4 regions of the Exiguobacterium sp. MMG028 genome follow, and region 1 is predicted to be linked to each of the others. Evidence: predicted binding sites of a transcription regulator. Region 1 holds the regulator's gene; each other region holds the start of a gene.
What was found. Region 1 encodes Rex, which represses fermentation and respiration genes when NADH is low (regulators of the CRP and FNR family bind a similar motif). Its sites were predicted from a motif close to TTGTGAAATATTTCACAA; they were not measured.
Positions count from the first base shown of each region.

Region 2: a site for Rex is predicted at 1,559-1,576, ahead of pflB (formate C-acetyltransferase). Genes of this name have one in related genera too.
Region 3: a site for Rex is predicted at 1,356-1,373, ahead of PJK55_RS03975 (formate/nitrite transporter family protein). Genes of this name have one in related genera too.
Region 4: a site for Rex is predicted at 1,859-1,876, ahead of adhE (bifunctional acetaldehyde-CoA/alcohol dehydrogenase). Genes of this name have one in related genera too.

Region 1 covers NZ_JAQJIN010000005.1:87,889-91,066, forward strand. The annotation lists gene PJK55_RS13765 (hypothetical protein) at 19-312, opposite strand; gene tatC (twin-arginine translocase subunit TatC) at 444-1,232, opposite strand; gene tatA (twin-arginine translocase TatA/TatE family subunit) at 1,236-1,454, opposite strand; gene PJK55_RS13780 (redox-sensing transcriptional repressor Rex) at 1,454-2,110, opposite strand; gene PJK55_RS13785 (ABC-F family ATP-binding cassette domain-containing protein) at 2,261-3,178, shown strand, end outside.
Region 2 covers NZ_JAQJIN010000004.1:71,603-74,780, forward strand. The annotation lists gene pflB (formate C-acetyltransferase) at 1-1,471, opposite strand, end outside; gene PJK55_RS12640 (hypothetical protein) at 1,833-2,255, shown strand; gene PJK55_RS12645 (DEAD/DEAH box helicase) at 2,309-3,178, shown strand, end outside.
Region 3 covers NZ_JAQJIN010000001.1:747,086-750,263, forward strand. The annotation lists gene PJK55_RS03970 (anaerobic ribonucleoside triphosphate reductase) at 1-273, opposite strand, end outside; gene PJK55_RS03975 (formate/nitrite transporter family protein) at 465-1,295, opposite strand; gene PJK55_RS03980 (50S ribosomal protein L25/general stress protein Ctc) at 1,508-2,161, opposite strand; gene mutL (DNA mismatch repair endonuclease MutL) at 2,327-3,178, opposite strand, start outside.
Region 4 covers NZ_JAQJIN010000001.1:702,201-705,378, reverse strand. The annotation lists gene PJK55_RS03780 (Na+/H+ antiporter family protein) at 1-246, opposite strand, end outside; gene PJK55_RS03775 (YebC/PmpR family DNA-binding transcriptional regulator) at 390-1,103, opposite strand; gene PJK55_RS03770 (MarR family winged helix-turn-helix transcriptional regulator) at 1,184-1,630, opposite strand; gene adhE (bifunctional acetaldehyde-CoA/alcohol dehydrogenase) at 2,020-3,178, shown strand, end outside.

The DNA of each region.
Region 1 (3,178 bases):
TTGATTGGAAAGATGCTTTCAAGATTGTCCCTCATGTCTACTTTTCAGCTTCTGATAAATGACAGTGCCAACGTGAAGAATCATACCAAGTACATACAAGATCAACCCTAGTGCAAGCCAACCGAGTGCATCCCAACCACGTACAATTGTCATTCCGACAAGAAATAAGATATAGCCAGTCACAAGTAGCAACGACGAGACGATGAATTGACGTCGCAATCGAGATTTGATAGCGAAAAATGAGAAAAGCAGTAGGATGGTTGTCAGAGCGCCTAGCAATACAAGGACTTCTCCATTGTACTCTCGAATCATCGTACTTCCCCCTTCACTGTGCGACTCATTTTATTGTAACACATAAAATGGAAAATTATCTCAATCACTCATGTCGTATGACATCAGCTTGAAACGACAAAAAAAGCATCGTCCCATTTACGGAACGATGCTTATTTCTCATTCATCTGTTTCATTAAATCCATCTGTTCTTGCACCATCGCTTCTTTCTCTCGGCGCAGCACCCCTTTGTAGGTGACGCGTGAAATCGATAAACTGATTTCATACAGGAAGAAGAGTGGCAATGATACCATGAGGTGCGACGTCAAATCCGGTGGTGTGATGAATGCCGCGACTACGAATAGCGCGAAGTACGCATACTTACGAATCTTCGATAAGAAGTATGGTGTCACGACACCAATCCGGGTCAAGAACATCGTCACGACCGGCAATTGGAACAATAGACCGAACGGGATCGTCAGTTGCAACAAGAACGTGAAGTAATTGTTCGCCCCGATGATTTGTTCGAGTCCGAGGTCTTGCCCGAGGTCCGTCGAGATATCGAGGACGAGCGGGAACAACCAGTAGTAGGCGAACGCAAGACCGATCAAGAACAATCCGAAGATGATTGGGATATAGGCAAGCGTACCTTTCCGTTCATTCGGATGCAGACCGGGTGCGACAAACGCCCACACTTGATACAGTAGGAATGGGCTCGCCGCAATCAGGCCGATGATGAGCGCCAAGTTCAAGTAAATCATGAGCGGGTCCGCGACCCCAAAGGCGTTCAGTTCGAGCCCGCGTTCGACGAGATCTTCTTGCAAGTACGCGAGTACATATTTGACACTCGGCAAAGCCATCAAAAAGAAGGCAAAGACGACAAATGCAGATAGCATCAGTCGTCTCCGCAGCTCTGTCAAGTGATCGGTGAGTTCCCGCTCTTGATCAGGTTGATGATTCATGGCTTACTGCTCTTTCTTTTCGATAGCTTTCTTGTCGTTCTCGTCGTGCTCGTTCATCATGCCGTTCGTTGCATTTTTGAACTCACGAAGCGTTTGTCCGGCCGCGCGACCAAACTCCGGTAATTTCTTCGGTCCGAAGATGATGAGCGCGATGATGGCGATGATGAATAGACTCGCCCCACCCGGAATCCCGACGACGAGTGATGATGCTAGTAATTCCATTATTGATGGACCCCCTCAGCGGTTGGATAGTGTTGCATAAAGTAAATGAGTGACTGCAGCTCAATCGACAAATCGATGTGATGGACGCGAACCGTGTCCGGTACTGTAAGTCGTGCCGGTGTGAAGTTCAAGATGCCCTTGATACCGAAACGGACCAAGTCGTCTGCGACGGACTGCGCATAGGCAGAAGGTACCGTCAAAATGGCGACGTCAATCTTGTTTTGCTTCATAATTTGTTCCATCTCATCGACGTGATGAATTGGGACGCCTGACATCGTCGTGCCGACTTTTGTCTCGTCTGCGTCGAACCCGACGACGATATGTGTGTTATTGTTTTTAAGGAAGTTATAGTTGACGAATGCCGTCCCAAGGTGACCGACCCCGACCAAGGCGACATTCGTAATCTCGTCCTGATTCAGTGTCTTTCGGAAAAAGTCTAACAGATACTGCACGTTATAGCCATATCCCTTTTTACCGAGCGCACCGAAGTACGAGAAATCACGGCGAATCGTAGCCGAATCGACCTTGACCGCCTCACTCAGTTCTGCTGAAGAGACACGTTGTTTACCTGACGCGTGCAGGCTTTGAATAAATCGATAGTATAGTGGCAACCGTTTGGCTGTCGCTTGTGGAATCTTTGGTTCGTTTTGACTCAACGGAAAGAGCCTCCTTTTTACGACACGTTACAAACGAATCTGAATTTCATACACCTTGATTGTAAACGAATTCACATGACCACTCAACGAATATACCTAAAATCGCTGAAAAATACAGTATACTAAATAGAGAGAAAGGGGTTTTTTCACTTGATCCTACTGCAAGTCAATAACTTATCCAAATCCTTCGGCGTCGAGCCGATTTTAGAAAACGTCAAACTCGAAATCCAAGAAGGCGAACGCGTCGCCCTCGTCGGCCGAAACGGGGCCGGGAAGTCGACGCTTTTGAAAGTCATCGCCGGTGAATACAACTATGACTCCGGGGACATCATGAAGCCAAAAGACGTCACCATCGGCTATCTCGCCCAAGACTCAGGGCTCGAATCCGACGAGACGATTTGGAACGAGATGCTCACCGTCTTCACGGACTTGATCGAGCAAGAGAAGACGCTCCGTCGCATGGAGGCCGACATGGGATCCGAACGGATTCTAAACGACGCCGCTGCGTACGAACGCCTCCTCTCCTCTTACGATGAAGAACAGCATACGTTCAAAGAGCGCGGTGGTTACCAGTATGAAGCGACGATCCGCTCGGTCCTTCACGGGATGCGCTTCTATCCGGACGACTTCGAACGTCGAATCGATACGCTCTCTGGGGGACAACGGACGCGTCTCGCCTTGGCGAAGATGCTCCTTCAAAGTCCCGACCTGCTCATCTTGGACGAGCCGACGAACCATTTGGACATCGAGACGCTTGCCTGGCTTGAGAAGTACTTGAGCGGCTATAAAGGTGCCGTCCTCATCGTCTCCCACGACCGATACTTCCTCGACCGCGTCGTCTCGGTCGTCTATGAGTTGTCGCGTCATCGGAGCCGCCGCTTCGTCGGGAACTACACGAAGTATCTCGAACAGAAGGCCGCTCTCTACGAACAAGAGAAGAAGCAGTTTGAGTCGCAGCAAGAAGAGATTGCCAAGATGCAGGACTTCATTCAGCGAAACATCGCCCGGGCGACGACGACGAAACGGGCACAAAGCGTGCGGAAACGTCTCGAGAAAGTCGACCGACTC
Region 2 (3,178 bases), on a different contig from region 1:
AGTGAATGACGTTGAGCGTATTGACGTATAGCTCTGCCAACCAATCGAGTGTACGGTCAAAGTCGGCATATACTTTATCGTACGTGAGCACATCTTCTGTATTCATTTCCCAAGACGGAGCGATTTGAGCGCCACTCTTCTCATCTCGTCCACCGTTCATGCTATAAAGAAGGGCCTTCGCCATGTTGGCGCGCGCACCAAAGAACTGCATCTGTTTCCCGATCTTCATCGGTGACACACAACATGCGATCCCGTAGTCGTCACCGAATTGCGGCATCATCAAGTCATCGTTCTCATATTGAATCGCTGAAGTTTCAATCGACATTTTCGCACAGTATTGTTTGAAGTCTTCTGGAAGCTTCGTCGACCAGAGAACCGTCAAGTTCGGCTCTGGAGCAGGACCGAGGTTCGTGAGTGAATGCAAGAATCGGAACGAGCTCTTCGTGACGTTCGAGCGACCATCTTCACTCATCCCACCGATTGACTCCGTTACCCAAGTCGGGTCACCTGAGAACAATTCGTTATAGTCCGGTGTCCGTAAGAATTTGACGATTCGAAGCTTCATAATGAAGTGATCGACGATTTCCTGAACGTCTGACTCTGTTAAACGACCAGCTTCAAGGTCACGTTCAGCGTACACATCAAGGAATGTTGAGACGCGTCCAAGTGACATCGCAGCACCGTTTTGTTCTTTAATCGCAGCAAGGTATGCCAAGTACACCCATTGATACGCTTCTTGCGTGTTTTCCGCAGGACGACCGAGGTCAAATCCATAAGCGTCCCCGAGTTGTTTAAGTTCTTGAAGGGCACGAAGTTGTTCATTCAGTTCTTCGCGATCGCGAATATCCGACTCGGATAAGAACCCACCGCGTTTCGCCAAATCTTTTTTGCGTTCTGCCATCAAGAAGTCAATTCCGTAGAGGGCGACGCGACGATAGTCACCGATGATGCGTCCACGACCGTAAGCATCGGGAAGACCTGTGATGATTCCTGATTTACGAGCTGCCCGCATTTCCGGCGTATAGGCATCAAAGACACCTTGGTTATGTGTTTTACGAATCTCTGAGTAAATTTTTGTAATTTCTTCATCTGGTTCGAAACCATATGATTCGAGTGCGGCATCGACCATGCGAATACCGCCATTCGGGTGAATCGAACGTTTGAACGGCTCATCCGTCTGAACGCCAACGACTTTTTCTAACTCTTTGTTTAAGTAACCTGGTCCATGCGACACGATTGTCGACGGTGTGTGTTGATCGACGTCCCAAACGCCGCCGCGCTCACGCTCTTCTTTTGTCAGTTCCATCACACGGTTCCAAAGAACGTTTGTCGCTTCTGTCGGACCTGCCAAGAACGTATCGTTCCCTGTGTATTCATGACGGTTCAAACGGATAAACTCACTGACATTTACTTCATTCGTCCACTGACCAGGCACAAAACCTGACCATGCGGATTTGATTTCAGTTGCCATGTTGATTCACTCCTCATTCTCGAAAGTAACTGCGTGTTATCTATACTGTGAGTGTACGTGAAAACGTGAACAATATGTTTTACATTCTTGTGAAACTTGTAACAATCTTATGAACGTGATGAAACAGCCGTTTTTGAAAGCGTTTCACAAACTGTTACATCTACTAGTTTATCTATTTTGAAACAGCTGATTCCCATTTGAATAGGGTTAAACGATCATCTGTACTAATTTGATTGTTCTGTGACGAACTATACAGTTTTTAGGGTGATAAATCTCACATCATTCGGTTAGAACTTGAATTTTTGTGTCGTATCAGACACAATGAAGGCAGAACATTGCATAAGAGGAAGGGGTTCTACTCATGACGTATGAACCATTAACAACAAGCCACGCCTTTCAAGTCGGCGATCGCATCTCACTGAAAGTTGACGAAGCTGGTGAAAAGCGTGACGGATTTATCACAGAATTTGAAGACGGAGGGTTTTGGATTCGCTTTGACGATGACATCGAGAATGAAGATTTTATCGATTACCGCGACCAGTTACTTGCCGTACTTTTGTCGCGTCCAATCCATGTCATCACGGTACATCCGGAACTGAAACCGTTCGAGCAAATGACGTCCGAGTTACAGTATCGCGTCTACCAAGGATTCACGATTGAGAAAGTTGAATTGACAGCAGAAGGTGCAGACGCCCACATCAAACTCATCGAAGACGGTCAGACGTTCACACAGACGTTACGTTCTTCAATGGAAGATGGTCAGGAGCATGTTCGCTATATTTGATGAGGGAGCGCTTTCGCTTCCTTTGTTTTTGCCTAAAGATAAGGAGACCTATTATGAATTTTACAAAACCTTTTATTAACGAAACGTGGGAACGGATGGGCTTTAACGAGCCGATGCCGGTCCAAAAAGAAGCGTTCCCCCTACTATTAGATGGAAAAGATGTGACAATCGAAGCACCGACCGGGACGGGTAAAACGCTCGCCTACCTGCTTCCAGCGATTGAAAAGATTGACCCATCGAACGAACGGATCCAAGTCGTCATCGTCGCCCCGACTCGTGAACTTGTCATGCAGATTCAACAAGTCGCACAGCGCTTCACTGAAAAAGGTGATGTCCGTATCGGTTCATTCATCGGTGGCGTCGAATTGAAACGCCAAATCGACCGAATCAAGAAAAAGCCTCATTTGATTGTCGGGACACCGGGACGTCTCGTTGAATTGATCGACAAGAAAAAACTGAAACTCCATGAGACGCATACCGTCATTTTAGACGAAGCCGATCAAATCATCGACAGCGGTTTGACAGAGGCAGCGGAACGTATCATCAAGCATACTTCGCACGAACGTCAGCTTGCGCTCGTCTCGGCAACACTCACCGATTCACTTAAAGAATGGTCGGCACCATTCATGGACGAACCAGCACACATCAAAATCGAGCGTGCTGTCAGCGATCAAGTGACATACGGCTATATGTTGACGACGCGTCGGTACAAACCAGAACTCTTACGCCGTCTTTCGCACGTCGATGGCGTGAAAGCACTCGCGTTCATCAATAACCGCTCGTTCTTACCACCACTTCGTGGAGAGCTTCAGAAGTTGAAAGTGAACTATCGCATGCTTGACAGCTTGAAAGGAAAACGCGAACGCGTCGAGACACTCCGTGAATTCCGTAAAGGCGAATACCCGCTCCTCATCACGACAGGT
Region 3 (3,178 bases), on a different contig from region 1:
TCCATCTTTTAATAATTGACCGAGTGGTATTTGACAACATGTCGTCGATCCTGTGATGTAATAGTCGGCGTCGTGCACGTATAAATAGTTATCAGTGACGGCCTGTTTTGAGCGCTCCGACATCAAATATGTCTGCGACAATTCTTTCGACACTTCTGAAGAGAGTCGTGCTAGTTTCCCAAGTGGGGACTTTCCGTCCACATTCGCATTTTCTTGTACCAAGTCTTGGTCTGGTAAGACGCAGACATCCTCATACAACTGCAGTAATTTCAAAACCCATCACCTCACTATATATGGATTAAAAACATTCACAAACGTTTTTAAAATCCTATATATAGATTATGACACGTATTTTTCTTAATGGTCACGAGTCGATATTGTGACAGTTTACGTGTGAGCATACGACAAAAAAGAGCCTCGTCTTCGGTAAGACAAGGCCCAACGTTATTTGTGACAAACGTCATTTATTTAGCAGCTTTGACGACTTTTAATTCAACTTCTTCCTCTAATTCTTGTGCCTCACGGAGACCTTTTGAGTTGAGCCATGTATAGATGGCTCCCATGAAGAGGGCGCCGCCGATAATGTTACCGAACGTCGCAGGAATCAAGTTGTGGATTGCACCTGCCATACTGATCGTCTCAGGGTGTGGGACGACGAGCGTCAAGGCGAACAAGACGAAGTTGGCGATAACATGGTCGAATCCTGAAGCGAAGAAGACGGCGACAAGGAAAATCATCGAGAAGATTTGAGCGAATTCATTTTTCATTTGTTTCGGTAAGAAAATGGCGAGACAGACCATCCAGTTACAGAAGATGGCGCGGAAGAAAATTTCGACCGTCGTGTGATGCATTTTTCCCTCGACGACTGAGAACAGCCAGTTGTTCATCCCGAGCTCTTGGATGACGCCAGTCGGTGCAAGTAGCAACGCGAATAGGATTCCCCCAAGTGCGTTCCCGACGAAGCAGAGCAACCAGACGAGCATCGTGTCGCTGAGCGTTGTATAGCCGCGAAGTGTCGATGTCGTGAAATACATCGTATTTCCCGTGAACAACTCCGCTCCCCCATAGATGATCATGACGAGCGCAATCCCGAACGAGAAGCCCCCAATGAGTGTCGTGAACGGAGATTCCGCTAAATACATACCGTTGACGACTTTCAGCGTGAAGATTGAAGCAAAGCCGATAAAGATCCCGGCTAACATTGCCCGTAAAAAGTATTCCATTGGACGATAATGAATCATTTGCGAGGAAGCTTGTGCTTTTTTCCGTAATGATTCGAGTGCATGGATTTCCATTGATGCCATGTCACAAACCCTTCTTTCTGAATAGTTAAATAGGAAAGTATCAGTTCTAATATGTGAAATCATTAACAATATAAACTGTACAGTCTCTGTTGGCAATCACCTCTAGAAGGATTTGACAGAGTGTTCACATCGTAATCGTTTACATATGGCGGATTTGTGACAAAGAAAAAGTGCTTCGATTTCTCGAAGCACTTTTTCTACAATTATTCTTTATCCTCAGTCGATTCTTCTGTTTCTTCAGAAGATCCTTCAGAAGCTTCTTCCTCAGTAGAACCTTCCTCTGATTCAGTCGTTTCTTCCTCTTCCTCAGCAACCGGCTCATTCACAGAGGCGATGTGCATATCTGGTTCAGAGACAATCGTGTACGATTTGTCTTCTGGAAGATCCGCTACCGTCACCGAGTCACCGATTTCGAGGTCTGACACGTCAAGTTCGATGCGTTCAGGGATGTTGGCAGGTGTCGCAGAAACCGTCACTTTATAGAGCGACTGAGCGAGATATCCGCCTTCTTTGACGCCTTTCGCGTCGCCGACGAGGGCGATATCCGCTTCGACTTCTGTCTCTTCATCCATCTTCACAGCCATGAATTCGACGTGTTGATAGAAGTTTGTGAACGGATCTGTTTCTGATCCGTGCACGAGCGTGTTAATCTTGTTTCCATCGAAATGTAGTTCAATCAAGGCGTTGTCACCGTGGTCTCGAAGAATTTTACGAAGGTCCATCTCGTCAAAAACGATTGGCGTGCTGTCTACTTTGTAACCATAGACAACTCCTAACGCTTTTCCTTCGTTACGCAACTTCGTGCGTAGTGACCGTGGGCGTAATTCTCGTTTTGATACTTGAAGTTTGTTCGTCATTTTCTTTTCCTCCTACATGGATATACATTTCATGTCGACATCTTGAGGGTGAGGCAGTGAAAAAGCCACCTCTCAACCTCGATGCGTTGAGTGACATGTGTATAGTTTTCCCATGAGGACTCGTAAATAAACGTTACATCGTATTAAAACAAGGTAACAAGACGATTACATGACGCGTTTGAACAACTTCTCGAGTTCGTACGTGCTCCACTTCACGAGAATCGGACGACCGTGCGGACAAGTGAAAGGAGACGTCGTTCGACTAAGATCTTCAATCAATTGTCGCATCATGTCCATATTGAGTGGATGATTCGCTTTGATCGACCGTTTACACGCCATGAGGATTGATGCTTCCTCACGATATTTCGCGATGTCAATCGAGCGTTGTTGAATCGCCATCTCCACTAGATCACGAATTGTACCCTCTAAGTCATGTTGCGGATACCATGTCGGAATCTCGCGCACGAGGAACGTGTTTCCCCCAAACGGTTCTAACGTAATGCCAGCTTCCGCTAGAAGCGGGAGCACTTCTTCGATGGCGAGCGTCTCTTCCTGTGTAAACTCTAACGTCAACGGAATCAACAGGAGTTGATACTCTTTTTCCGGACGTCCTAACTGCTCATAAAACAATTCATACTTGATGCGTTCCTGGGCAGCATGTTGGTCCATCACGTACATCCCGTCTTCCGCTCCACAGATGATATAACTCGAATGCAGTTGTCCGATGACGTCTAGCGCAGGAAGACGTTCGGACTGACGAACGGGTTCCTCAACCTGTTCTGCCTGGAGCATCTCTGGCTCTGGTTCATGAACGAGCGGTGCCGGATTCCATTGGGAAGGAGACGTGATCGACTCTTTTCGTTCGCGAGGAATCGGATAATTCCACTCGACCGTGTCTACTTGTTTAGGTTGCGGTTCCATCGAAAAGTCGAGTTTCGATTGTTCGGACGGTGTCTCTCGTTTTGGTTTTGGCTCTTGTTTCACAGACGGAATAAGACGTTGCTCACGGAGCGTCAA
Region 4 (3,178 bases), on a different contig from region 1:
TTCAGCTAAGACGTCCGGTAGACCCGTCTTCGACAATCCGACGGCGAATGCACCAAGGAGCGCATAGCTAAGGGCGATGCTCGCTCCGCCGCCGAGACCGTCGCTGAAGGCGGTCAACGTATCGTTAAACCCGAGCCCTCCAACAAGCCCACCGACAAGCGCAGCTAATATTAAGGACAATACAATGTGCACACGACTGATGGCGAGTGCAAATAAGACGATGACTGCAAGGAGTACTGCGTTCATATTGATCCAACACCTTTCACAATTTCTTTCTCTTGGTATCACTTTAATATGATAAAGACTTTTTGAAATTTAACATATGATGTGATCCTTGTCAAATTGATTATGAAAAAAAGCGATAACTCGTGAAAGTTATCGCTTACGTGTTACAGATCGACGTTGTGATACACTTGGCGAACATCTTCCAAGTCTTCGAGCACATCGATTAATTTTTCAAACTGTTCTTTCGAATCGTCATCGAGCGACACCTCGTTTTGTGGAAGCATCGTCAGCTCGGCGACGGCAAACTCTTCAATCCCGGCAGACTTGAATGCAGTCTGAACGGCATGGAACGCTTCTGGCTCAGCATAGACGATGACCGTCTCATCTTCTTCGATGACATCACGAACGTCAAGGTCGTGTTCCATCATGAGTTCAAGGACATCGTCTGCCGACATTTGATTGACACCGATGACGGCTGTCGCATCAAACATGTAGGCGACCGAACCGCTGACACCCATGTTTCCTCCGTTTTTACCGAAAGCGGCACGTACTTCAGATGCTGTACGGTTCACGTTATTCGTCAACGTATCGACGATGACCATCGCACCGTTCGGTCCGAATCCTTCATAGCGAAGCTCATCGAAGTTTTCCTCGTCGCCACCTTTTGCTTTATCGATGGCGCGATCGATAATCGCACGGGGCACGTTATACGTCTTCGCACGCTCCACAACGAATTTTAATGACTGGTTCAACTCAGGATCAGGTTCCCCTTGACGGGCGGCCACATAAATCTCGCGACCGAACTTCGCATAGACGCGACTCGTGTTCGCGTCTTTTGACGCCTTCTTCTCTTTAATGTTGTTCCATTTACGACCCATTACATGTCATCTCTCTTTCCATTTGTACGTAGATTCATTACAGATTATATAAGAAGTTGCGTGAATTGACGAGAAAAGTTTTACTCGTCGCCCTTATCCATCTTCTCAACAATCTCGGTGAGCGTCTTCAAACTGTCAATGAGGCGGTCGGTTTCATCCTCGTTTAAAAAGGCGAGACGCTCCTCAAAAAGCCTCCGGAACGAGTCTCTCCGTTCGAGTAAAATACGCTCACCTTTCTCTGTCAACTGGTTCCAAATGACACGGCGGTCCCGTTCATCCGGTACGCGTGTAATATATCCTTCATTTAACAGTTTCGTGATGAGCGGGGTAACATTGGGCGGCGCGATGGAGAGTGTTTCACTAATTCGTCCATTTGTGACAGCCCCCTCGTCCTCAATCAACATCAACAGATGGAAATGAGAGAAGTTCAAGTTCGGAATTTGTGGGAAATCAGATCGACGTAGCAGTTTACGACGAATTAAAGGGATCAGTTTGACGAACTGGTCCGCAGCATCTTGTTTCGGCATAGTAGATTCACTTCCTAGTTAGGTTCTATTTTCATTATACACGAGTTAGGTGCAGTTGAACCTAAAAACGGGTTGATGTGATGATTGATACATCTTAGAAGAAATAGAACCGACACAATTAATGTAAGCGTTTACATTAAATTATTTAATTGTTTTCATGAAAACGTATTCGATTTTACTGAGGACACAGTTAAAAATCAAGGGCTATCAACAAATGACAAAAAAATATTGTGAAAGAGTTCACATTGTTGTCACCCACAAACTCTGAAAAACATTGTATTCTATGAATGTGAAGGGAAGCACAATCTCTTGAAAGCAGTCATCACATTGTGTCTTCCATCAAGTCAATATGTTCATTAAAAGCTCTCAATTATGAGGAGGAACCCAACATGGCAGTCAAAGAGAAAGCAAAAGTGGAAACTACAGCAGAACAAATGGTGGATACGCTCGTAGAGGGTGCACACGCCGCACTCGATACGTTGATGACGTTCGACCAAGAGAAAATCGATGAAATCGTACAAGCGATGGCGCTCGCTGGTCTTGAGCAACACGTCGCACTTGCGAAATTAGCACATACAGAAACTGGCCGCGGTGTCTTTGAAGACAAGATGATCAAAAATATCTTCGCGACAGAATATATTTACAACTCACTCCGTGGAGAAAAAACAGTTGGCGTTCTTGAAGACGACGTTCAAAACGGAATCACATACATCGCAGAACCAGTCGGTGTCGTCGCTGGGGTCACACCGGTCACAAACCCAACATCGACAACGATGTTCAAAGCGATCATCGCCATCAAGACACGTAACCCAATCATCTTCGCGTTCCATCCATCCGCTCAACAGTGTTCAAGTGAAGCGGCACGTGTCCTTCGTGACGCAGCGGTAGCAGCAGGTGCTCCTGAAAACTTGATTCAATGGGTTGAAGTCCCGTCGCTCGATGCAACAAAAGCACTCATGAACCACCCAGGTGTGGCGATGGTTCTTGCGACTGGTGGGGCAGCAATGGTCAAATCGGCTTACTCGACTGGTAAACCAGCACTCGGTGTCGGACCTGGTAACGTACCGGCTTACATCGATAAGACTGCGAAAGTGAAACGTGCCATCTCAGACGTCATCCTCTCCAAAACGTTCGACAACGGTATGATTTGTGCGTCTGAACAAGCAATCATCGTCGACCAAGAAGTTTACGAAGAAGTGAAGGCAGAAATGACGGCACTCGGTTGCTACTTCTGTTCACCTGAAGAAAAAGCGAAACTCGAAACACTCGTCATTCGTACGGACACATGTGCGGTCAACCCAGAAATCGTCGGGAAGCCAGCAGCGTGGATCGCTGAAAAAGCAGGTCTCAACGTACCGGCTGACACGAAAATCTTGATTGCTGAACTTGAAACGGTCGGCGCAACTGAACTTCTTTCTCATGAGAAGTTGAGCCCGGTTCTCGGTGCTTATAAAGTACAGTCACGTGAAGAAGGATTCGCGATCGCTGAAAAAATGCTCGAAATCGGTGGTCTCGGTCACACAGCGGTCATCCACTCAACAGATGACG